Regions from separate parts of the Brevibacillus sp. HB1.2 genome, predicted to be linked through region 2. Evidence: predicted binding sites of a transcription regulator. Region 2 holds the regulator's gene; each other region holds the start of a gene.

Region 1 (8,282 bases), on a different contig from region 2:
TTTCTTGAAAAGCTTGTCCATTCGGAAACTTACTGGTGGCAGTTGCGTCTCAATGTAGGAGGAAAAAAGAGGGAGTGGGTTCGGTGTTCAAAGTGAAAAGAACAGTCTCGTGGTTTTTGTCGGGTACATTAGCTGCAGCCACAATTTTTGCCTCCCCCTTATCAGGAGTAGGCGCAACGAGTCCTGTGACCGTAGCGCAGGCTCAATCGGTTGTGGCTGTCCCGATGCACGTGACAAAAGGTGTCCAAAAGCTAGTCAAGCTTTTACCGGAGCTGTCTTCACGCTATGTCGTTTACGGTGGCGATGTGGATGGACCTGGTGTTAGCGGGGTGGTGGTCACGTTTGCACAGTCTGCTGCTGAGGCCGAATCGTCCATGGATGATGCGATTTTCGACGGACAGACAGGGGAGTTGCTCAGACTGAAACTTACTCCGAAAATAGCAACAAAGCCTGCCTACCCGACTGAGCAGCAGGCCAAAACACGTGCGCTGGCTTTTGTCGCTGGTTTGCAGGGAACAGGTACAGGTAACGCCTATCAAGCGAGAGAGGTATATAAAAATAAGGACCTGTTGACGGTTCGACTGGTGCGAGTCCTGAATAATGTTGTACTCGATGACGATTATGATTGTCTCGTCAGTTTTGATGCATCGGGAAGAATTGTTTGGTTTTCCACTTTTGATGGCAGGCTATACGAAAAAGTAAGTCCCGCTTCACTCCCATCTCCACAGCGCGTCATCTCTTCCGAACAAGCTGTACGAAAATGGCAAGAAAGCCGTCCATTGGAACTTGTTTATTTATTGCCCATTCATAAGCAAAGCGATCAGGTAGAAGCAAAGCTTGCTTATGTCCTGAAAAATGGAATTATAACGCAGCGACATACAGGTAGTGCATTAGATGCCTTTAGTGGCAAACGATTAGTAACAAAGAATACCCGAGGGACAACCAATCCGCCTCAGACCATCAATGTGACAGGAACAGGTGAGAAGTGGGTAGCGCAAACAGAGTCGCAAGCGCGTGATTTGTTACGCATGTTGTTTCGAATCGAAACAGAAAAGCTGCCGCTATCCATCTACGAGGCGAGTTACGATGATGGTCCAGCCCTTCGTTATTTCATATGGGGAAATTTTGGTGAGGGGGTTCCCGATGCAGACAAGATATCACGAATGGCTACCTTTCCCGAGGGAAGCAGTAACGGAGAGCAGCATCATCTTCTCGTGACGGATGCAAAGACTGGTGGACTGCTTGAATTTTCTACGAGGGTGAACAATCCGCAATGGTCTAATGTGAAAACGGATAAGAAGCGAGATCGAATAGAAGCGGATAAGCTTTTGAAAAGACTGACTCCGTCTGGAAGCAATCAAATCCAAATAACGGAGGATGGAAATAAAAGGTACACCTCGATCGTAGCTGATCCTCTCGTGAACGGCATTCCGGTTTATGGGATCAATCAGAGTGTGGAGGACGGGATGTATACGATTCGGATCGATTCATGGACGGGTGCATGGGAACAGGTAAGCATAAACAAACCGGCCAGTGTCAAATACCCGGCCCATTCCCAAGCACTTAAAGAACAAGTGGCCATGACCCGTTTACTGCAAACCTTTCCACTTGAGCTGACCTACATCCACCAGTCGGATTACGAGAAAGACACGATTACATGGAAGCTCGGCTATGACCTTTCGTTTCGTCAGACTCGCTCGCATTGCTTCTGTGGGGGAGAATTTAAAGTAGATGATACATTTTATGTGGATGCGATAACCGGAAAAGTGATCGTAAACGAATAGGACCCTGTATAAGAAAAAGCCGCCTTCTTCGATTTCGAAGAGTTGCGGCTTTTTGTATACGATTCTAGGCAGTTGCTTCGAATCCCGTGATTTGGTTGAGAGCGACTTTCTTATCATCCTTGAGGACGAATTCGACTACTCCGTTTTTCATGCTGACAGCTTTGACCACGCCTGTAAGAGGCGTATTGGTAGTGGTACCGTCCGGATTCGTCTGAGACTGATTGTACGTGATGTTGTAGCCGATCATTTGCGCATAGGCAAGGGAGTTGCCCATTGTTCTGTTTTCAGGTTTCACCGTCATGCCTACGATTTCTTCGGCTTTTACGGTTGATCCATTATCCAGTTGGAATTGTGCGGTACCGTTTTTGGTGGTAAAGCCAGTGATGACGCCATTCAAGATTTCATCAACCTTGGAAACGTCGTGTGTGGTATCTGGATTGCCATCCCGGTCGACTTCCTTGGTTACTTTATAGGAAATCTCTCGACCGATCATTTCCATGTACTTCACGCTGTTGTCGAGCGTATTGCCGGCCAGACCTTGCGATTCCAATCCGGAGACGTCTGCCAGCGGAATCGGTGTCGATTCGCCTGCGATACGGAAGTAGATTTTGCCTTGATCCATGTATACGGCATCAAGTACGCCTTCTTTCTTCTCCGTCTTAGTTTCTCCCGTCATCTCGTCTTTTGTAGTAAGGGAGTACGAAGCAGTACGACCTACCAGCTTTTCATACTTCTCCAAAGTGACCATGCTGTTGTTCGATTGCTCCATCAGCGTGGTCATTTTTGTGATTTTTTCTACCATGGTCAGCATACTTGTTTGCTGGATGAACTGAGAGTTGTCCATTGGGGACATAGGGTCTTGATGTTTTAACTGCTCGAGCATGAGCTTCATAAAGGCATTTTGGTCGAGCTCGGTGGTGAATTCTTTTTTGCCTTTATAGCTCAAATGAGGTTGTATATATGGGTTATTTTTAACGGTTGTTCCGGTATCTGACATGTCAATCCTCCCTGAAGGTGGCGAGTCTATCTGTGCATGTTTGCACTTCCTTCATCTTATATCGGAAAAATTGGAGGAAAGATGAAGACAAACGTTTGTTCGAATTTTGGGCTTAAACTAGCCGGAATTGTGTTATAATGGAAGTAGAAACAGTCATGCTATGAGGAGATGAACGAGGGAATGGAGCGTTTTGAATTGGTATCGGAGTTTCAACCGTCCGGTGACCAGCCGACCGCCATTGCCGAGCTGGTGGCAGGGTTGCAAGCTGGCAAGCGACACCAGACATTGCTGGGGGCAACGGGAACGGGAAAGACTTTTACGGCTGCCCAGGTAATTGCTCAGGTGAACAGGCCAACACTCGTGATGGCACACAACAAAACTCTTGCCGCTCAGCTTTGTGCAGAGTTTAAGGAGTTTTTCCCGAACAACGCGGTGGAATACTTCGTCAGCTACTACGATTACTATCAACCCGAAGCATACATTCCCCAATCGGATACGTTTATTGAAAAAGACTCGAGCATTAACGACGAGATCGACAAGCTCCGTCACTCGGCTACCAGTGCGTTGTTTGAACGCCGAGATGTCATCATTGTTGCCTCCGTCTCCTGCATTTACGGATTGGGTTCGCCTGAAGAGTATCGGGAGTTGCTCTTGTCTTTACGTGTTGGCATGGAAACAGGACGGGACGAGATTTTGCATCGTCTGGTCGATATCCAGTACACACGCAACGACATCAACTTCACGCGCGGTACGTTCCGTGTGCGGGGTGACGTCGTGGAGATTTTCCCTGCCTCAGAGAGTGAGCAGGCGATTCGCGTTGAGTTTTTTGGAGATGAAATAGAGCGGATTACTTCGATTGACGTACTGACCGGCGAGATTTTGGGACAGCGTGATCACATTGCCATCTTCCCTAAATCTCACTATGTGACGCGCGAGGAGAAAATGAAGCTGGCTGTCCAAAGCATCGAGGCCGAGCTGGAAGAAAGACTGAAAGAATTCCGTGACGCGGGAAAGCTCTTGGAAGCACAGCGACTGGAGCAACGTACACGGTATGATATTGAGATGATGATGGAGATGGGCTTTTGCTCCGGTATTGAAAACTACTCGCGCCATCTGACAGGACTGCCTGCCGGGCATGCTCCGTATACCTTGTTGGATTACTTCCCTGAAGATTTTATCGTCATGATGGATGAGTCGCATATGACCTTGCCGCAGGTTCGGGGGATGTATAACGGTGACCGCGCACGGAAGGATGTACTGGTCGATCACGGATTCCGTCTGCCTTCTGCACGCGATAACCGCCCACTCAAGTTCGAGGAGTTTGAAGGAAAGCTGAAACAAGCGATTTACATTTCAGCTACGCCGGGTCCTTATGAGCTGGAGCACAGCCCAGAAATGGTGCAGCAGGTGATTCGTCCGACAGGCTTGATTGACCCAACGGTTACGGTACGTCCGATCAAGGGACAGATTGACGATTTGATTGGCGAAATCCAAGCCACGATTGCGAAAAATGAGCGGATTCTCGTCACGACTCTGACGAAGAAAATGTCTGAGGATTTGACGGACTATCTGAAAGAAATCGGAATCAAGGTCCGCTATCTTCACTCGGATATTAAAACGATTGAGCGGATGCAGATATTACGTTCATTGCGCTTGGGTGAGTTTGACGTGCTAGTCGGAATCAACCTCTTGCGGGAAGGCTTGGACTTGCCGGAAGTATCGCTTGTGGCGATTTTGGATGCAGACAAGGAAGGCTTCCTGCGCAATGAGCGTTCGCTGATTCAGACGATTGGTCGGGCTGCGCGGAACTCAGAGGGACGCGTTATCATGTACGCGGACAAAATGACAGATTCGATGACCTCTGCGATTCGAGAGACAGAACGTCGTCGCTCCATTCAGATGGCTTACAATGAAGAGCACGGCATCACGCCGCAAACCGTGAAAAAGTCCGTCCGCGAAGTGATCGAGGCGACCAAGGTTGCGGAGGAAAAAGCAGATTACTTGCCACATGCAGACTTTAAGAAAATGCCGAAGAAGGATCGCGTGGCTGTTATAGAACGTATGGAAGAAGAAATGAAGGAAGCGGCACGCAACCTCATGTTCGAGCGTGCGGCCGAATTGCGTGATTTGATTCTTGAGCTGAAGGCGGAACTCTAAGGAGAGGTTTTTTTCATGCCATTAGAACATATTGTCGTAAAGGGTGCACGTGCCCACAATCTGAAAAATATTGATGTAGTCATTCCGAGGGACAAATTCGTCGTTCTGACGGGTTTGTCTGGCTCGGGTAAGTCCTCGCTTGCTTTTGACACGATTTACGCAGAGGGACAACGTCGCTATGTCGAGTCTCTGTCGGCATACGCCCGTCAATTTCTCGGGCAGATGGACAAGCCGGACGTGGATTCGATTGAGGGACTTTCCCCTGCGATCTCGATTGACCAGAAAACAACGAGCCGTAACCCTCGCTCCACGGTAGGTACGGTTACGGAAATCTACGACTATTTGCGCCTTTTGTATGCGCGTGTTGGGAGAGCGGTTTGCCCGGAGCATGGCATCGAGATCCAATCTCAGACCATTGAACAAATGGTCGATCGACTATTGGAGTATCCTGAGCGCACGAAAATGCAGATTCTCGCGCCGATGGTACAAGGACGCAAGGGAGAGCACGTCAAGCTGCTCGAGGACATCCGCAAGCAAGGTTTCGTCCGTGTGCGGGTCAATGGTGAAATTACCGATCTGTCTGAAGACATCAAGCTGGAAAAGAACAAGAAGCATAACATTGAGGTTGTCGTTGACCGGATCGTCGTGAAGCCGGATGTACAGGCGCGTCTCGCAGACTCCTTGGAAACGGCACTTCGTTTAGCAGATGGCAAGGTCATCGTCGATGTAATGGAGCAAGAAGAGCTGCTGTTCAGTGAAAAGCATGCTTGCGCGATATGTGGATTCTCCATCGGGGAGCTGGAGCCGCGGATTTTCTCCTTTAACAGCCCGTTTGGTGCTTGTTCGGAGTGTGATGGACTGGGTGTCAAGTTGGAGGTTGACCCAGATATGGTCGTTCCCGATGCGACGAAGACGCTCGATGATGGGGCGATTGGCGCATGGGAGCCGAAGACTTCTACTTACTATCAACAATTGTTGGAATCAGCTTGCCGCCACTTTAACATTCGGATGGATGTGCCATACGAGGAGCTTACGGCAGCGCACCGACAAATCTTGATGTACGGCAGTGAAGGCGAAAAAATTCACTTCCGCTATGAGAACGAGTTCGGGCAAGTGCGTGAGGCGGTCGTACCGTTCGAGGGTGTCGTCATTAATCTGCAACGACGTCATCTGGAGACGAGCTCAGATTACATCCGTGAACAAATCGAAGGCTTCATGAGCCAAAAGGCGTGTCCTGTCTGCAAAGGCCAACGTTTGCGTCAGGAGAGCTTGGCGGTAAAGGTCGGGGAGCGCAGCATTTCCGAGCTGACTACGCTGTCGATTCTCGATGCGCATCAGTTTGTCGGTGGACTGGAACTGACAGAGCGGGAAACGAAGATCGCGAACCTGATCGTAAAAGAAATTAAGGCGCGACTGAACTTCTTGATTGATGTCGGACTGGATTACTTGACGCTGAGCCGTGCGGCGGGAACATTGTCCGGGGGAGAAGCGCAGCGGATTCGACTGGCTACGCAGATCGGCTCTAGTCTGATGGGCGTTCTCTACATTTTGGATGAGCCGAGTATCGGACTACATCAGCGGGATAACGCGCGTCTGATCAAGACGCTGGAGCATATGACCAAGCTGGGGAATACATTGATCGTCGTCGAGCATGACGAAGATACGATGATGGCTTGCGATTATATTATTGATATTGGACCGGGCGCCGGCATACATGGCGGTCAAATTGTCGCGGCAGGAACACCGGATGAAGTCATGAAGGACCCTAACTCCTTGACTGGTGCCTATTTGAGTGGGCGCAAATTCATCCCTGTTCCGATGGAGCGTCGCAAGCCTTCGGACAAATGGATCAAGATTGAGGGTGCGAAGGAAAACAACCTGAAAAACGTCACTGCGAAGCTTCCTTTAGGCGTTTTTGTTGCCGTAACAGGTGTATCTGGTTCAGGAAAAAGTACATTGATCAATGAAATTTTGCAAAAGACACTGGCTCGCGATTTGAATAAGGCAAAGGTGAAGCCAGGGGAGCATCGACGCATCCTGGGACTGGAGCATCTGGATAAGGTGATCGACATCGACCAATCTCCAATTGGACGTACACCGCGTTCCAATCCGGCGACATATACAGGTGTCTTTGATGATATTCGCGACCTGTTTGCTTCCACCAACGAAGCCAAAGTGCGCGGCTATAAAAAAGGTCGCTTCAGCTTTAACGTCAAGGGTGGCCGTTGTGAAGCGTGCAGTGGTGATGGGATCATTAAAATCGAGATGCACTTTTTGCCGGATGTGTATGTGCCTTGCGAAGTTTGCCATGGCAAACGCTACAATCGCGAGACGCTCGATGTAAAATACAAAGGCAAGAACATTGCAGATGTGCTGGAAATGACCATTGAGGATGGCGTAGAGTTTTTCCGCAACCTGCCAAAGATTGAGCGCAAACTACAGACGATTGTAGATGTAGGGCTAGGATACGTAAAGCTTGGGCAGCCTGCTACGACGCTCTCTGGCGGGGAAGCGCAACGCGTCAAGCTCGCTTCTGAACTGTATCGCCGCAGTACAGGACGTACGCTTTACATCCTGGATGAACCGACAACGGGTCTGCATACAGATGACATTGATCGTTTGCTGAAGGTATTGCAACGATTGGTTGAAAACGGTGAGACGGTTCTTGTCATCGAGCACAATCTCGACGTGATCAAAACGGTTGACTACATCGTGGATTTAGGACCAGAGGGCGGTACTCGCGGTGGAGAGATTATCGGAACGGGCACACCTGAAGAAGTGGCCAAACTAGAAGGCTCTTATACGGGTATCTATTTGAAGCCGATTTTGGAACGAGATAGAGAACGGACGAATGCCAAGCTAGAGCAATTCGTTTCGAAGTAATCAAGAGATAGCCTCCCTGATCCAGGGGGGCATCTTTTCTAGGTGGACGTAAAGGGGGAGGAAAAGATGGATTACGTGAAGGATTCTCTTGCCGCACTACCTGCCGATCTGGTGGCAGAAGCACAGAAGCGCTTTGATGGACAAGATCCTGCACACGATTGGCAGCATAATTTGCGTGTGATGGCAATGTGTGAGCGGATTGGTCGCGAGGAAGGGGCAGATATGGAAGTGCTGCGCCTCGCTGCTTTGCTGCATGACATCGGGAGAGCAGAAGAACGGCAAACAGGAGAGTGCCATGCCGAAATCAGCGCAAGACTAGCAGGGGTATGGCTCTCCGAACGCAGTATGACGGAAGAATTTATCTCACGTGTACAGTCTACAATTCTCGCCCATCGTTTTCGCAAAGAACGACCTCCACATACTTTGGAAGAAAAGGTCTTGTTTGATGCCGACAAGCTGGA
Region 2 (8,282 bases):
AACTTGGCTGAAAGATACATTACAGTCTCTTCAGACAATGTTATTGCTTGCTGGCTTGGGTTCTTTACTAATCACGAGTGGGTTTGGCTTACTATTATCCAGATATATTGTAAGACCGATTGTAAACGTTATCAATGCAATTAGGCATCTCGATGAGGGTAATTATGATGTAAGAGTTGTTTTAGAAGGTAAAGACGAACTCTCTTTACTCACTCGTCAAGTAAACCAGCTCGCCAAAAGCTTGTCTTATTATCGGTCGTCCCGTCGAGAATTCCTATCTCATGTAGCTCATGAATTACGTACTCCCCTTACATATGTGAAAGGATATGCAACCCTCCTTCAGAATTCAGAAATGACGCCAAATCGCGCAAGTAAGTTAATTTCGATCATCCGGGATCAATCTGATCGGCTCGAACAAGTAGTCAACGATTTGATGACACTGAGTCGATTGGATGAAGGTAAAATTACATTAAGAAAAGAACGGGTCGCTATTCGAAGTTTATTAGAAAGAATAATCGAGGAAATGACACCACGTGCTGAAGAATTGGGAGTGAAGTTATCTCTTACAATTTGTCCTCCTGTGTACTTTTGGGTGGACCCGCAGCGGTTTCACCAAATTTTAATGAACTTAATAGATAATGCGATTCGTTATTCTCAGGGTGAAGGAACGGTTTTGATCAGTGTAACGAAAATGCTCAGAGAATCTGTAATTGAAGTAAAGGATGAGGGAATTGGAATCTCCGAGAAAGAATTAGAACTAATATGGGAGCGGTTCTATCGGGTGGAGAAATCCAGATCACGTCATACTGGAGGAAGTGGCCTTGGTTTGTCAATTGTTAAGCATTTAGTGGATTTACATGGCGGGAAAATTCAAGTACAAAGCAGCCCAAATCGGGGAACCTCATTTCGATTACATTTCCCCAATCGTAGATCAGGGAGTGAATAATCATGCGAAAAGGGGAAGGTGTCTTTTCTATAAAAAATAACCGAAAAGCCTACCGTGAGATGGAAACCCGTCTAGGTTTTTGTGCATATAACCAGTATCATTATTACATCCAGTTTACCTGCTAAGCCCTCAATCATGTTCGGCTTGTATCTGAAAACAAGAATAATAATGAAATAAGCTTCTCTCATATGGGAGAGAAGCTTATTTCATCTTTCATTACCTTGATGTGACACTTGTTAGAACAGTGATTTTAATCTATTGTCCTTTGATAGTAATATCCCACATCACGGCATTTAATGGTAAGTTCATTTGCTCCGTTTAAAGGGGTTTGAAAAGAGGTAGCCTTCCAATGCCTCAGTTACATATTTTATTTTCCACATATGAACGACCATTAAAGCGTTGACAAGGTTTTAAGTATATAGGTTAAAAGCGCGTTGCGAGACATGAAACGAAAAAGCCCGCATTCAAAAAGCTTTTCGCCCGAAAGCGATGCATCCTTCCTGCTTTCAAGCAGCAGAGATTGGCTCTTTGCTCGAAGATTAATCCTTTCGCAGCAGCTGAACTCTTTGTCGTAATTCCTGGTCTGTTAACGGCTCCAATTGCAACAAAGCCTCGTATGGATCATCACCTGGGATATGAAAGTATCGAGCAAATGCAGGCTCTGTCTTGATGCCGTTTTGCTTCAGAGTCCTGATCTGTTTATACGCATCCAAGCCTCCTATGTCTAACAATCGTGCTTCGATGTCCATATGACGATAGGCGTTTTGCATTTCGACAGCTACCGGTTGAGCAAACAATTCAAACCAAAAGCCAGCTGTGAAAAACGAGATAACGCACGTGGGCGTACTATTCACATCTGAGTGTGTCACTTCAAATCCGGGCAAACAGCCAAATGCTGTACGAACAGCCTGCTCAAACTGCTCCAGATCATGACTCTCGCAAATAATATCCAGATCGCTTTGCACAACATCAATGTCCAATGGGATGGTTCCGGCAAGCACTGGATGGTAATCGGATAGTACTTCCATGATGTGCGTCTGTTGAATCGCTTCCCACGCTGCTTTTTGGCGAATCGTCCCTCTGCCCAAGTAGGAGAGATCATGCCAATTTCTCATGAGACTACCTCCATGTCTGCTTTCTTTTAAAATAGTTTAGACAAAAGTGAATATGTACGCAACGAAATCGATAATCACTCGTATACCTAAATGAAGGGAGTGTAGTAGATGGAAATATTTTTGTGGGTAGTGGTTGTGTTATTGTTCTTGCTAAGCATCGCAGGAATTTTCTTACCCGTTTTACCTGATACGATATTACTGTGGGCGGGCTTTTTGCTCTATCACTTTTTCATTGCAGATCCGGGAGCGGGATTGCCGGCATCCTTTTGGTGGGGAATGGTCGTTCTAAGCATTCTGCTTTACGGTGCTGACTTGCTGACGAATATGTACTTCGTGAAAAGGTATGGAGGGTCCAAATGGTCGTCCGTTGCTGCTGCGGTCGGTATTATCCTCGGGATTTTCGTTTTCCCACCGTTTGGTATGCTGATCTTACCGTTCGTATTCGTCGTTCTCGTAGAGTTGATGGTGCAGAAGCAGTCGATGGAGCGAGCAGTGAAAGCGGGAGTAGGCTCACTGATCGGATTTTTGGGTAGTGCAGTCGTAAAAGTCATCTTGCAAGTTACGATGATCATCTGGTTTTTTATCGCCAGATAATAGACAGAAAACAAAAAGGACAGCCTCGGCTGTCCTTTTTTACGTGGGAACTAGTGAATGAGTCGATAAACACCGATGACTTTACCGAGAATAGTGACATGCTCCAGGATGATCGGTTCCATCGTGGCATTTTCCGGTTGGAGACGGAAGTGATTCTTTTCTTTGAAAAATCTTTTAACGGTCGCTTCGTCTTCTTCTGTCATGGCTACGACGATGTCACCATTGTTGGCTACGTGCTGTTGGCGAACAATGACGTAGTCTCCGTCGAGAATTCCGGCATCAATCATACTGTTCCCGGAGACGCGCAGCATATAGACCTTGTCAGAAGTCACGATATTGTCTGGAAGCGGGAAGTACTCTTCTACATCCTCAATGGCAGTAATCGGTTGTCCAGCCGTTACTTTTCCGATTACTGGCACACGGACGACAGAGTCTTCGAAATTGTCTTGAAAACGATCTTCATCTGATAGCAATTCGATGGCACGAGGTTTGGTAGGATCTCGACGAATGAGGCCTTTTTTCTCTAAGCGTGCCAAATGCCCATGTACTGTTGAGCTGGAAGCTAGTCCAACAGCCTCCCCAATTTCACGTACAGATGGCGGATATCCTTTATCACGAACTTCCTTTCGTATGAACTCGATGATGGCTTGTTGTCTACTCGATAATTTTGACATAGAAAGACACCCCTGATTTCTCGAACATATTTTCCTATATTATACCATGGGAGCTTGCGTTCGACAAACATAAGTTCGATTATTTGTTGACATGAACATATGTTCTCATTTATTATGAGGCTACAAGTGATCAGAACGTATGTTTGTGAGGAGGCCATTATTATGAATTCATTGACAGTACGTAATCGTTTCGAGAAAAAAGAAGAACGTCGTGTTCGTTTTGGTATCACGAGAGGACAAGCTCTCTTGTTTCTTATTACATTTACTCTCTTTTTTTACCTGTTAACCGAACTAGTGTTTGCTTCTTCGCCAATGGAGGAGCCACAAGGCATAGAAGTAACCGTACAATCTGGAGATAGCCTGTGGTCGTTAGCTGTTCAATACAATACAGATCAGATGGATGTTCGGGACTATATAATAGAAATTAAGGTTGCGAACGGTTTAGAGAGCAACAGGATTTACCCAGGTCAGACTCTCATCCTTCCTGATACTCCGTAAGTGTTCGGCTGTCTTGCGGGATCATTCGAATGTGGTATAATGAAGCGGCACTACTACAGAGTGGGAGGAACCAGCAGTGGTATCTGACGCAGAAATTAAACGCATCAACGAATTGGTCAAAAAATCGCGCGAAGAAGGTTTGACCGAAGAGGAAAAGCTTGAACAAAAAGCATTGCGCCAAAAGTACATTGACGCCGTTAAGCTTTCATTGAGAGCAAATTTGGATTCCATCCGTTATGTGGAAGACCTTGAAGAAAATAAGCCAAAACAGTAAGATAACAATTACTGATACGACAGACATCCTCGCTTGACGCTAGGGTGTCTTTTTCTGTGACATACATAAGCTGTGATAGCCAGGGAGGGAAAGCGATGGCGTGGATAGCTGTGGCGGTTGGAGGAGCAGTTGGCTCTCTTTTGCGCTACCTATTGTCTTTGCTCGCGAATCAGCCGGGATGGCCGTGGGGAACCTGGATCGCCAATGTTTGTGGATCTTTGATCATCGGCATCTTGTTCGTGCTGGGGAAAGAACGTGGCTTTTTATCTCCGACACTCTACCTCTTATTTGCAACGGGGGTCATGGGAGGATTTACGACTTTCTCAAGCTTCTCCTTGGAAGTAGTCTCTTTTTGGGGAGAAGGCCACCTGTTACGTGGCACTTTGTACGCTCTGCTTAGTTTGGGAGTCGGTCTACTTTCTTGTGCGGTTGGAATATGGTTGGCCAGGCAATGGTCCTGAGTCGTTCAATGACACGATACATGTGAGGGGGAATGAATGTGAGTACACAGCATCGTGATTATGAATGGGAACAAAAAAAGCTGGATGAAACAATTTCAGCGATCGACGAAGAAATGGAGCAGCTTCGCAATGATATTCGCGAGGCAACAGATGATTATGTCAAACAGGTCGTTAACTATAAAAAGGCTAAGGAATTGAGCTACCTGGAAGATCAGGGTCGAGAGAAGCCTTATTTCGGCAGAGTGGATTTCTTGAAAGATGAAATCTACGAGCTGGATGAGGTCTACATAGGAAAACGGGGAATTGTACGCAGCGATACGTTTGATTCTGTCGTCGTGGATTGGCGCGCGCCTATCGCCAGTCTTTATTATTCCGGTGAGAGCAAAGAAGCGTTTTACCGGATGGGACGCGAGATCGTGCGTGGTGAAGTTCGACTAAAGCGTAATTTTGCGATCGAAGACGGAAAGATCGTCGGCATCTATGATGGAGCGGTAAAAGAAACGATTAACCGCGAGATGGGGCATCCCGACGAATTTTTGCAAGAGGGCTTCATTGATGAATTTTTGGCAGCCAATCTGAATCAGGCGAACGATAGTAGGCTAAAAGACATCGTCGCTACGATTCAATCCGAGCAGAATGATATTATCCGGGCGGAAAAAGAACGGCCCATTGTTGTGCAAGGAGTAGCGGGGAGCGGAAAAACAACCATTGCTCTGCACCGACTCTCCTATTTGATTTATAACTACCAGGATTCCATGATGTCCAAAAAGTTCATGGTTTTTGCACCTAACCGGATGTTTCTTACCTATATATCCGAGGTTTTGCCTGAGCTGGGAGTCGATGATGTTCAACAGTCTACCTTTGTAGATTGGGCAGCGCGTCTTGTGAAGCCTCTGCTTCCAAAAGGATGGAGAATCGTGAGTCCTGATAAGCCTCTTCAATTGTTCTTCGAAGAGGGGCAGGATGAGCGCCAGCAAGAAATGACACGAAACAGGCTTCGCTTTAAAGGATCGCTCGCTTGTCGGGAGGCGCTGGAGCAATACATTCGGTATATCGTCGAAACAAGAATTTCTTTCAAGAAGCTCAGCTTTTTATACAACAAAACGAAGCAAGTATTTTCGATTCCGGGTGATTTTATTCGCCAATGCTTCTTGGAGCAATTCGCTAATATGCCGTATCATAGACGGGTAGAAGCGCTTCGCAAGCATTTGAAACAAGAAATGAACAAGCAATTGTTTGCCCATTTGCGAGAGCGAAAAGTCGATTTGGACAAAGAAGGCTTGTACAAATTCGAGAAAATGCTGGAGCAGATATTAGATACGTACCTGACTTCATTTCCGAGACTGGAAATCTTCGCAGCTTATCGCGAGTTGATTGCTGACGAGGAATTGCTGCGCAAGCTCGTACCTGCTGACATTTCAGACGAAGTTGTGCGTGATGTGACTCAGTCTAGCGCTGCATTGTTTGCAGAGGAGAGATTGGAGCCGGAAGATATCGCGGCATTGCTATACTTGCAGCATATTGTTGAAGGAATGAATAAGGCAGAGCATTTTGATCATACGGTCGTGGATGAAGCACAAGACTTGAGTGCGTTAGAAATAGCCGTCATTGCATTTGCAACTAAGCGAAACTCGCTAACGATCGTGGGAGATATTGCGCAAGGTATTCATAGCTACCGGGGGATTCATGCCTGGGAAGAGTTGACGAAGGGGATTTTTGCACAGCTGTTTCCTTCCTATTATACGTTGTCGCAAAGCTATCGTTCGACTATTGAGATCATGCGTTGTGCCAATGAAGTGTTGAGGCAAATTGAATTGCCCGAGACAGTATTGGCAAAACCGGTTTTGCGACATGGTGAAAAACCAATCATGGTCAAGGCTCGCTCACGAGCGCAACTGTGGGAGGACATCTCTTCGCGTGTGGTTGCCTACCAGTCGGAAGGCTTCAAAACGATTGCGATCGTAGCGAAAACCATTCAAGCGAGTAAAAAAGCACATAAAGGCCTGCAAGACAAAATAGCTGATCTAACCCTGTTAGGAACGAAAGATAACCAATTTCCGGGTGGCGTAACCATCATGCCTGCTTTCTTAACAAAAGGCTTGCAGTTTGATGTGGTCATTCTACTGGATGTAGACGCCTATCAAAATAATGAATGGGACGCAAAACTGTTGTATGTCGCGATGACACGTCCTGTCCATCGTCTTGTTATGACGCAGGTTGATGACGTATCTTCCCCGTTGCTGAAAGATTTACCGACAGCGCTGTATAGCATGTCTACTGACGAATAAGATTCTCATCATCAAAGAAAACCCTCTGCCTGTAAAAAAGCAGAGGGTTTATCTGTATCATGCTTAGTGGTCACCTGTGTTACCTTTGGAAGGGTTGGTAATAACAAAACCTTCTTGTGGCAAGAAAAGGTAATCAATGATGATGCCATCCAGCAATGGCTCATCCTTTTTCACGATCACATCGATCTCTTTGTCGGTCGAGATCACAACATCTTCTTCTGTTGGCTTGTCCAGAGCGAGTCCGTAGTGTGCATGATCACCGTGAGAGTGAGTAATATAAACGCGCAGTTTCAATTCTTTGTCTTCTTCTGCCTCGATGATTGGAGCCAATTGCTTGGCAGCGTTACGAGTGATTTTTAGTTTCACAGGTCAAATCCCCTAACTGTATGTAAGTTACCCTTTCATCTTAGCAAGAGGGAAAACAGGATGCAATGTTGAAAGTGTTACGATATGTCTAGAGAATGACAATACGGTGGAAGGAGAGTCATCTATGAAAATCGATTTGCGCAGCGATACCGTTACGAAACCAACCGAGGAGATGCTTCGAGCAATGGTGGAAGCGGAGGTTGGTGATGATGTTTATAGAGAGGACCCAACTGTCAATCGTTTGGAAGCGATTGCGGCTGAAATACTCGGAAAGGAAGCTGCTCTGTTCGTAACAAGTGGAACGCAAGGCAATCAGGTCGCTGTTTTGACGCATTGTGTTAACGGAGACGAGGTCATTGCGGAAGCGGATTCGCACATTTTTTACTATGAGGGCGGCGCTATGTCGGCATTGGCTGGCGTACAAACAAGGACGCTGGTTGGAGAACGTGGTGCTCTACGTGCAGAAGATGTAGAGAGGGCGATTCGGGGCAACAATATCCATTTTCCGCGCACAAAATTGATCTGTCTCGAAAATACGCATAATCGCGCTGGCGGGGCGGTAATCTCTGTTGCGCAAATGAAGAGTGTCTATGATACAGCACAAAAACACGGTATTCCCGTTCATTTGGACGGTGCTCGTCTCTTCAATGCGGCTGTGGCTCAAGGTGTTGCAGTCAGTGAGCTAAGCGCTTTTGCCGATACCGTCCAGATTTGTTTGTCCAAAGGGCTGAGTGCTCCGGTGGGTTCCATTTTGGCTGGAGATCGTGCGTTTATCGAAGAAGCGAGATGGTGGAGAAAAAAAGTAGGAGGCGGGCTGCGTCAGGCAGGGTATTTGGCAGCACCGGGCATTATCGCTCTGACACAGATGGCCGAACGATTGGCAGAAGACCATGAACGGGCACAGCAATTGGCAAAAGGCTTGCGCCAGCTATCGCTTCAGGTCGAGCAAGTCGAGACGAATATCGTGCTGGTGAATACAGACTCGATTGGACAAACAGCTGTTGCCTTCTTGGAACGTTTGGAGGAAAAAGGAGTGCTCGCTGTTGATTTTGACGAGTACGTCATT
Region 3 (8,282 bases), on a different contig from region 2:
TTCTGTTACGGGAGTGGCTGGACCCGATCCTTCCGAGGGCAAGCCTGTTGGCCTTGTTTACGTAGGGATCGCGGCAGAAGGAATGCCTACAGTTGTAAAAGAGCTCCGCCTTGCCGGAAGAAGGCATGCAATCGTTGGGCGTGCCGCTAAATACGCGTTGTTTTATGCGCTGCAAATGCAAAAAGAAAGGTGATTTTTTTCATGACGATTTTTTCCGATTTTCCTTTACATAAATCTATTCTGCAAGCGATTCACGATATGGGCTTCGAGGAGCCATCACCGATTCAGGCAGCTTGCATTCCAAAAGTTCTGGATGGCGGAGACCTGATTGGTCAAGCACAGACAGGTACTGGTAAGACTGCTGCATTCGGGATTCCACTTGTAGAAAAGATTACGCCTGCCAATCGTGTACAAGCGATCGTGCTGACCCCAACTCGTGAGCTGGCTATCCAGGTTGCGGGAGAGCTCTTGCGCATCTCGAAATATAACAAAGTTCGTACGCTGCCAATCTATGGCGGACAATCGATCGGACATCAAATTCGTGCACTACGCCAAGGTGTACAAATCGTTGTAGGTACTCCTGGCCGTGTTATGGACCACTTGCGCCGAAAAACATTGAAGCTGGATCACGTACATACACTCGTTTTGGATGAAGCGGATGAAATGCTGGACATGGGCTTCATCGAAGATATCGAGACGATCATCACACATATGCCGGAAGAGCGTCAAACCTTGCTGTTCTCTGCGACGATGCCGCCAGAAATCAAGCGTTTGGCTACCCGTTACATGAAACAACCGCAAACGATCGCGGTTAGCCGTGAAGAAGTAACGGCACCATTGATCGAACAGGTATACTACAAAGTGTTTGACCGTAACAAAGTAGAGAGCCTCTGCCGCATCTTGGACAGTGAGGATGTCGAGCTGGGTATCATTTTCTGCCGCACTAAGCGCGGCGTAGATGAGTTGTCTGAAGTTCTGCAATCCCGCGGATACCTTGCGGACGGATTGCATGGTGACTTGTCACAGGCACAACGTGACAAGGTCATGAATGCGTTCCGTGAGGGCTCGATTGAATTCTTGATCGCGACTGACGTAGCAGCACGCGGTATCGACGTAGGAAACGTCTCTCACGTAATCAACTACGATATTCCACAAGACTCTGAGAGCTACGTACACCGTATTGGCCGTACTGGTCGCGCAGGTCGCAAAGGAATTGCGATGACGCTGGTTACGCCGCGTGAAGTAAGACAAATGATGTTTATCCAAAAGCAGACAAAAGCACAAGTGCTCTCTCGCAATGTTCCTTCCCTGGAGGAAGTGGCTGAGCGCAAACAAGAGCAATTGCGTGAACAATTGACTAGCCTTTTGGAAAGCGATGCAATCGCGGATATGTATCAAAAAGTAGCGGATGCTCTCGTAGGTCAATACCCGGCTGAAAAAGTAGCAGCTGCTGCATTACACCTGGCATTCCATACCGAAGCGGGACAAGGGCAGGAAGTAGAAGCGTACAACTTTGGTGAGACAGGCGCAGCAAAAGGCATGGTTCGCTTCTTCCTGAACGTAGGCCGCAATGCGAACATGAAGCCACAGGATCTGGTACGCGAGATCTCTGAATCTGTGGGTATCCCAGGAAAATCAGTAGGTCGCATCGACATTTTCGAGAACTTCACATTTGTTGAGGTTCCAGAAGAGGTAGCTGCTTTCGTATATGAGTCACTGCGTCAAACACGTATCAACGGAAAACGAATCAATCTGGAGCCTGCAAAGCCTCGCGGAGCGAAGCGTTCCTAATTAGAGAGTATTACACAAAGCAGTCATTTCTCTGGGAACAACCAGGAAATGGCTGCTTTTTTACGATGCGAATATTTGTTCGTAAAAAATACTTGGCAAACACTTCTGTCTCGAGGTATGATGAAGACAAGCAAAAGAGATGCGAAAATTGAAAGGGTGTGTACCATTTGTCAGATCGTCGCGCAGCTTTGGAGAGTGCATTGCGTCAAATAGAAAAGCAATTCGGAAAAGGTTCCATTATGAAGTTGGGGGAAGTATCCAACATCCAGATTTCTACGGCTTCTAGCGGTGCACTTGCTCTAGATATTGCACTTGGTGTGGGTGGGTTCCCACGCGGACGGATTGTTGAGATTTACGGACCAGAGTCTTCTGGTAAAACAACAGTAGCGCTTCATGCCATCGCAGAAGTTCAAAGACAGGGTGGACAAGCTGCGTTTATCGATGCTGAGCATGCCTTGGATCCGGTTTACGCTGCGAAGCTGGGTGTGAACATCGATGAATTGCTGTTGTCCCAACCAGACACTGGTGAGCAAGCATTGGAGATCGCGGAAGCACTGGTGCGCTCTGGTGCGGTAGACATTATCGTAGTCGACTCCGTTGCGGCACTCGTACCAAAAGCAGAGATCGAAGGCGAGATGGGAGATTCCCACGTAGGTTTGCAAGCACGCTTGATGTCCCAAGCACTCCGCAAGCTGTCCGGCGCCATCAACAAGTCCAAAACGATTGCAATCTTCATCAACCAGCTTCGTGAAAAAGTGGGAGTTATGTTCGGTAACCCAGAAACAACTCCGGGTGGACGCGCTTTGAAGTTCTACGCGAGTGTTCGCTTGGACGTTCGTAAAGCGGAATCTATCAAAGTTGGCAACGACATTTTGGGAAGCAAGACGAAGATCAAAGTCGTCAAAAATAAAGTAGCACCACCATTCAAGGTTGCTGAAGTGGATATCATGTACGGCGAAGGTATTTCCAGAGAAGGTAGCATTCTCGACATCGGTTCCGAGATCGATGTGGTTCAAAAGAGTGGTGCATGGTACTCCTTCAATGAGGAGCGTCTCGGCCAAGGTAGAGAGAATTCGAAAGTCTTCCTGAAAGAAAATCCGCACATTGCATCACAGATTGAAACAAAGGTGCGCGAATACTTCAGCCTAAACCCTGGTTCTGTTCCAGAAGGTGAAGCAGTAAATGACCCAGAGCAAGATGAAGAGCCTACATTTGATCTGGAGTAATGAAGAGTAGAAGAGCAGCCTGTCGATGAGACAGGCTGTTATTTTAGCTTTGCGAAGGAGTGAATCATCATGAAGAGCGGCCTGATCACTGCCGTTCATCGAGATATCAAACAAAAGCAACGCTACCATATCGATGTCGAAGGCGAGTATGCCATTACCGTACACGAAGACATACTGGTAAAGTACAACCTATTTAAGGGAACAGAATTAGATGAAGCTTTTTGCCGAGAAGTCCTGATAGCAGAAGAAAAGCATAAAGCGTATTTAGGTGCATTGCGATATCTCGGTATACGCCCGCGAACAAGCAGTCAGCTGCATTCCTATTTGATAGAAAAGGGATTTTCGCCACAGATTGCAGAAGAGATATGCCAGCGCTGCAAGGATCACGGCTACATCGATGATGAAGCATTTGCGAAGCAATGGGTAGACGAGCGATTGCGCTTGAAGCCGAGGAGCCCGTATATGCTGCGTATGGAGCTTACCCATCGTGGAGTGGACAGAGCGATTGTAGAGGACGCAGTACGTGGCGTGTCTAGGCAGGCTGAACTAGATGCTGCCCGCGCATTGATAGAGAAGAAGGCGCGGCGTATAGAGGGTGCACCGAACCCCGATGAAGAGCGTAAGCTGCTATCTATGCTGATGCGCAAGGGATTCTCCCATGCGATCATTCAACAAATGCGTGAAGAATTGCGTCATAGAAGCGATAGTTAGGGCCAACTCTATTTGCATGATCTTGACAATTCTTGTTCACAAATAATAAAATAGGTTTGTATTTACTTGGTGTATCATAACTTTTGTGATTTGCTCACTCGTTGCCTATGAAACAACTGAAAAACCGTGCGAAAGCTGTACGGATTCAGCGGACCGAGTAAATCGGTCTTGTTTTTTAGCCGAATGTTCAAATGTGAGAGCACTCCATGGAAAACAAATGCTTGGAAAGCGGGGAGATGTCTTACAATAAGGAGGTGAAACGAAAAAGCCTATGGATCCTATACTTACTGTTGTCATTGTGCTCGTTGCCCTGCTGATCGGCTTGGGTGCAGGCTACTTCACTCGTAAATCGATTGCGGAAGCGAAGATCTCCAGTGCAGAAGAAGCTGCACGACAGATCGTGGAGGAAGCTAAACGGGACGCCGAAGCCGTTAAGAAGGAGAAGGTGCTGGAAGCAAAGGATGAAGTGTTCAAGCTTCGATCCGAAGCGGAAACCGAATTGCGTGAGAGACGCAATGAGATCCAGCGTCAGGAACGACGAATTCTACAAAAAGAAGAATCGTTGGACCGCAAGATGGAACAGTTGGAGCGCAAAGAAGAAGAATTGTCTGAGCGTGACCGTACCATCGCAGAACTGCAAAGCAAGGTAGAGCACTTATATAAAGAACAAGTATCAGAGCTAGAACGAATCTCCGGCTTGACGCAGGATGAGGCGAAGACGATCATTCTGACTGATGTGGAGAATACCGTCCGTCACGAAATGGCTGTGATGATCAAGGAGATTGAGACTCAGGCCAAGGAAGAAGCGGACAAGCGTGCTCGTGAGATCATTACGACCTCCATTCAACGTTGTGCAGCAGACCACGTAGCAGAAACAACCGTTTCTGTGGTTACGTTGCCAAATGATGAGATGAAGGGACGTATTATCGGACGCGAAGGACGTAACATTCGTGCCCTGGAAACGTTGACTGGTATCGATCTGATTATTGACGATACTCCAGAAGCAGTCATCCTGTCTGGCTTCGATCCGATTCGTCGGGAAATCGCCAAGACAGCGTTAGATAAACTGGTCGCAGACGGCCGCATTCACCCAGCTCGCATCGAGGAAATGGTGGAAAAAGCACGTCGCGAAGTAGACGAGCGAATCCGTGAATACGGTGAGCAAGCAACGTTTGAAACAGGCGTTCACGGCTTGCATCCAGATCTGATCAAGATTCTCGGACGCTTGCGTTATCGTACAAGCTACGGTCAAAACGTACTGAAGCACTCTATGGAAGTGGCACATCTCGCCGGTTTAATGGCGGCAGAACTGAAAGAAGATGTGAAGCTGGCCAAACGTGCAGGTTTGCTGCATGATATCGGAAAAGCAATTGACCATGAAGTAGAAGGTTCACACGTTGAAATCGGTGTTGAACTGGCTAAGAAGTACAATGAGCATCACGTAGTAGTGAACAGTATTGCGTCTCATCACGGTGATACCGAACCAACTTCCGTCATTGCTATGCTCGTGGGAGCTGCTGACGCTCTGTCTGCCGCACGCCCAGGTGCACGCCGTGAGACATTGGAAACATATATCAGACGTTTGGAGAAACTGGAAGAGATCTCTGAGTCGTTCGATGGCGTAGAAAAGTCTTATGCGATTCAAGCAGGACGCGAAATTCGCGTGATGGTTCAACCTGATAAGATTGACGATGCGGAAGCTACCCGTCTGGCACGGGATATCACGAAACGAATTGAAAATGAACTTGACTACCCAGGTCATATTAAAGTAACGGTTATCCGTGAAACACGGGCAGTTGAGTATGCAAAGTAAAGTGGCTGCGTGCCACTTTACTTTTTTTGTAGCGCAACGAAGGACACACCAAATGTTTGACGAAGTCAAGTTTTCTAATGAGCAGAGGAATTGTGTATACTAGCAATGAGGTGATTTGGTAATGAAGTTGTTATTCATTGGAGATATTATGGGCTCGCCTGGCAGAGAGATCGTGAAAACATATCTGCCGTTACTGAAACGAAAATACAACCCTACCTTTATCGTAGCGAATGGAGAGAACGCTGCGCATGGTCGTGGGATTACAGAGAAAATTACCAAGGAGCTTTTCGCGTGGGGCGTTCAAGCGATTACGCTCGGGAATCATACGTGGGACCAAAGAGAAATTTTCGATTTTATTGATGATGAGCCGCGGATGATTAGACCCGCGAACTTCCCAGAAGGGGCTCCTGGAAAAGGGATTACATATATCAAACAACATGAAGGGGAACTAGCCGTCATTAATTTGATGGGGCGTACGTTCTTGCCGCCGCTCGATTGTCCGTTCCAAATGGCTGACAAGCTAGTAGAGCAAGCTCGGAAGCGTACGAAGCTCATTTTTGTAGACTTTCATGCGGAAGCCACATCGGAAAAGCAAGCAATGTCATGGTATCTCGATGGGAAGGTAACGGCGGTCGTGGGGACACATACCCATGTGCAAACCGCTGATGAACGTATTTTGCCTCAAGGAACCGGATTTTTGTGTGATGTAGGAATGTGTGGCCCAAGTAACGGCATTTTGGGGATGGAACGCGAAGCTGTTATTAAGAAATTTTTGACGCAGCTCCCTGTTCGCTTTGAGGTAGCGCCAGATCCTGCGCAGTTGAATGCAGTGCTGATTACTCTAGATAAAACGACTGGGCATGCGAAAAAAATGGAACGAATCAGAATTGACTCTGACCATCCGTTTATGGAATAATGAGAATAAGATTAGAATTTTTTGAATCTTTCAAGCAAGTTAGCAGGAATTTTTAGGGGTTATGCGAATATCATTCTAATGATGACAGGATTCCTATCAGACGGGAGGTTCAAAAAGGATGGAAGTATTAAAAGTTTCAGCAAAGTCTAACCCCAATTCCGTTGCTGGTGCCCTTGCCGGAGTTCTTCGTGAACGAGGCGCGGCTGAGATCCAAGCCATTGGCGCTGGGGCGCTTAATCAAGCTGTGAAGGCAGTAGCAATCGCACGAGGGTTCGTAGCGCCGAGTGGAGTTGACCTCATTTGTATTCCAGCCTTTACCGACATCGTGATTGATGGAGAAGAACGAACTGCAATCAAATTAATCGTAGAACCCAGATGATACAACTGCAAATGCTTCACCTGCCTGTTTGTTCGAAGAATGAACAGGTTTTTTCGTTTGTTCAGAAGTATAACCTCCGAAGTTATCGATGAGAAGGAGCGTTTCCATATGAAAATCTTTGATGCGCATAGCGATGTATTATGCAAGCTATGGCAGAACCCCGAGCTGGACTTTTATAAAGAAGACAAGCTCTTGCAAACGGGTTTTACCGCCCTTGAAAAAGGGAATGTAGACATACAAGTGCTTGCCTGTTTCGTCCCTTCTCAAGTGCCGTTTGGACGTCGCTTTCATTCTGTACTAGAAATGATCGATATTTTTTATCAAGAGGTGGCCAGTGATAAATTCCGGCCCATTTTCACAAAGGCAGATTTGGCTGAATGCGTATTAAAGGGACAGAAAGGGGCTATTCTGTTTGTAGAAGGCGCGCATGCATTAGAAGAGAGTCTGGTTCAGCTACGTACGTGGTTCCGGCTTGGTGTAAGAGGAATGACGCTGACCTGGAATCATGGCAATGCCCTAGCGAGTGGAAATGGAGAGCCGAATCCAGGTGGACTTACTTCATTTGGACGAGAAGTCATAGAAGAAATGAATCGGCTGGGGATGATCATTGATGTTTCGCATTTGGCCGATCCAGGATTCTGGGATGTACTAGAATGCTCGAAAGCACCAGTGATCGCTTCGCATTCGAACGTGAGAAGCATATGCAATCACTCTCGCAATTTGACGGACGATCAAATTCAAGCGTTAATCGCCAAAGATGGCGTGATTGGCTTGACGTTTGTAGACTTCTTTACCGTGCCGGACAAGCGCACGGTTTGGATCGATGACTTGCTGCGCCACTTGGATCACATCTGCGCGTTGGGTGGCGTAAACCACGTAGGTTTTGGCTCCGATTTCGATGGTATTACCGAGACGTTTGGGGACATGGCATCCGCGGCAGATTACTCCCAGTTACTAGAAGCTTTGTTAAAACGATATAAAGAGGCGGAAGTATTGAAATTTGTGCAAGGAAATTGGTTGCGTGTTTTCGGAAACGTGCTACAATAAAGCATGAGGATATTAATGTACCAAGTTCAACATTAAAATTCAGGTCAAAAGTAAGTTGAGTAAAAGCACTTGCAATTTGACATGGACAGGACTACAATTGTTACTGTCTATGCACAGAAATGTCACATCTTATCAGTCTTTTCAAGGTGTGATAGGGCAGCTTTTCTCACAGTCACTGAAAGGGTGGAATCTGAATGATTAGTCAACTTTCCTGGAAAGTTGGAGGACAGCAAGGGGAGGGCATCGAGAGTACTGGTGAGATTTTCTCGATGGCAATGAACCGGATGGGGTACCATCTGTATAGCTACCGTCACTTCTCTTCCCGTATTAAGGGTGGACACACGAACAATAAAATTCGCGTGAGCACAACGCCAATGCGTGCGATCTCTGACGATCTGG

Evidence for each region. The regulator LexA, encoded in region 2, represses DNA repair genes until DNA is damaged. The targets are predictions, from matches to a motif close to CGAACATATGTTCG.
Region 1: a site for LexA is predicted at 2,870-2,883, ahead of uvrB (excinuclease ABC subunit UvrB). Genes of this name have one in related genera too.
Region 3: a site for LexA is predicted at 1,860-1,873, ahead of recA (recombinase RecA). Genes of this name have one in related genera too.

What each region holds. Positions count from the first base shown of each region.
Region 1 covers NZ_JABMIU010000005.1:449,843-458,124, forward strand. The annotation lists gene HPY28_RS15900 (hypothetical protein) at 84-1,784, shown strand; gene HPY28_RS15905 (flagellar hook assembly protein FlgD) at 1,849-2,781, opposite strand; gene uvrB (excinuclease ABC subunit UvrB) at 2,962-4,938, shown strand; gene uvrA (excinuclease ABC subunit UvrA) at 4,954-7,821, shown strand; gene HPY28_RS15920 (HD domain-containing protein) at 7,888-8,282, shown strand, end outside.
Region 2 covers NZ_JABMIU010000007.1:207,584-215,865, reverse strand. The annotation lists gene HPY28_RS18065 (sensor histidine kinase) at 1-946, shown strand, start outside; gene HPY28_RS18060 (DUF4269 domain-containing protein) at 1,486-2,061, opposite strand; gene HPY28_RS18055 (DUF456 domain-containing protein) at 2,170-2,655, shown strand; gene lexA (transcriptional repressor LexA) at 2,706-3,329, opposite strand; gene yneA (cell division suppressor protein YneA) at 3,492-3,827, shown strand; gene HPY28_RS18040 (DUF896 domain-containing protein) at 3,904-4,101, shown strand; gene crcB (fluoride efflux transporter CrcB) at 4,197-4,562, shown strand; gene HPY28_RS18030 (HelD family protein) at 4,601-6,850, shown strand; gene HPY28_RS18025 (HesB/IscA family protein) at 6,914-7,216, opposite strand; gene ltaE (low-specificity L-threonine aldolase) at 7,341-8,282, shown strand, end outside.
Region 3 covers NZ_JABMIU010000002.1:40,295-48,576, reverse strand. The annotation lists gene HPY28_RS04995 (competence/damage-inducible protein A) at 1-193, shown strand, start outside; gene HPY28_RS04990 (DEAD/DEAH box helicase) at 202-1,791, shown strand; gene recA (recombinase RecA) at 1,959-3,017, shown strand; gene HPY28_RS04980 (RecX family transcriptional regulator) at 3,087-3,728, shown strand; gene rny (ribonuclease Y) at 4,000-5,541, shown strand; gene HPY28_RS04970 (TIGR00282 family metallophosphoesterase) at 5,663-6,457, shown strand; gene spoVS (stage V sporulation protein SpoVS) at 6,576-6,836, shown strand; gene HPY28_RS04960 (dipeptidase) at 6,945-7,883, shown strand; gene HPY28_RS04955 (2-oxoacid:acceptor oxidoreductase subunit alpha) at 8,078-8,282, shown strand, end outside.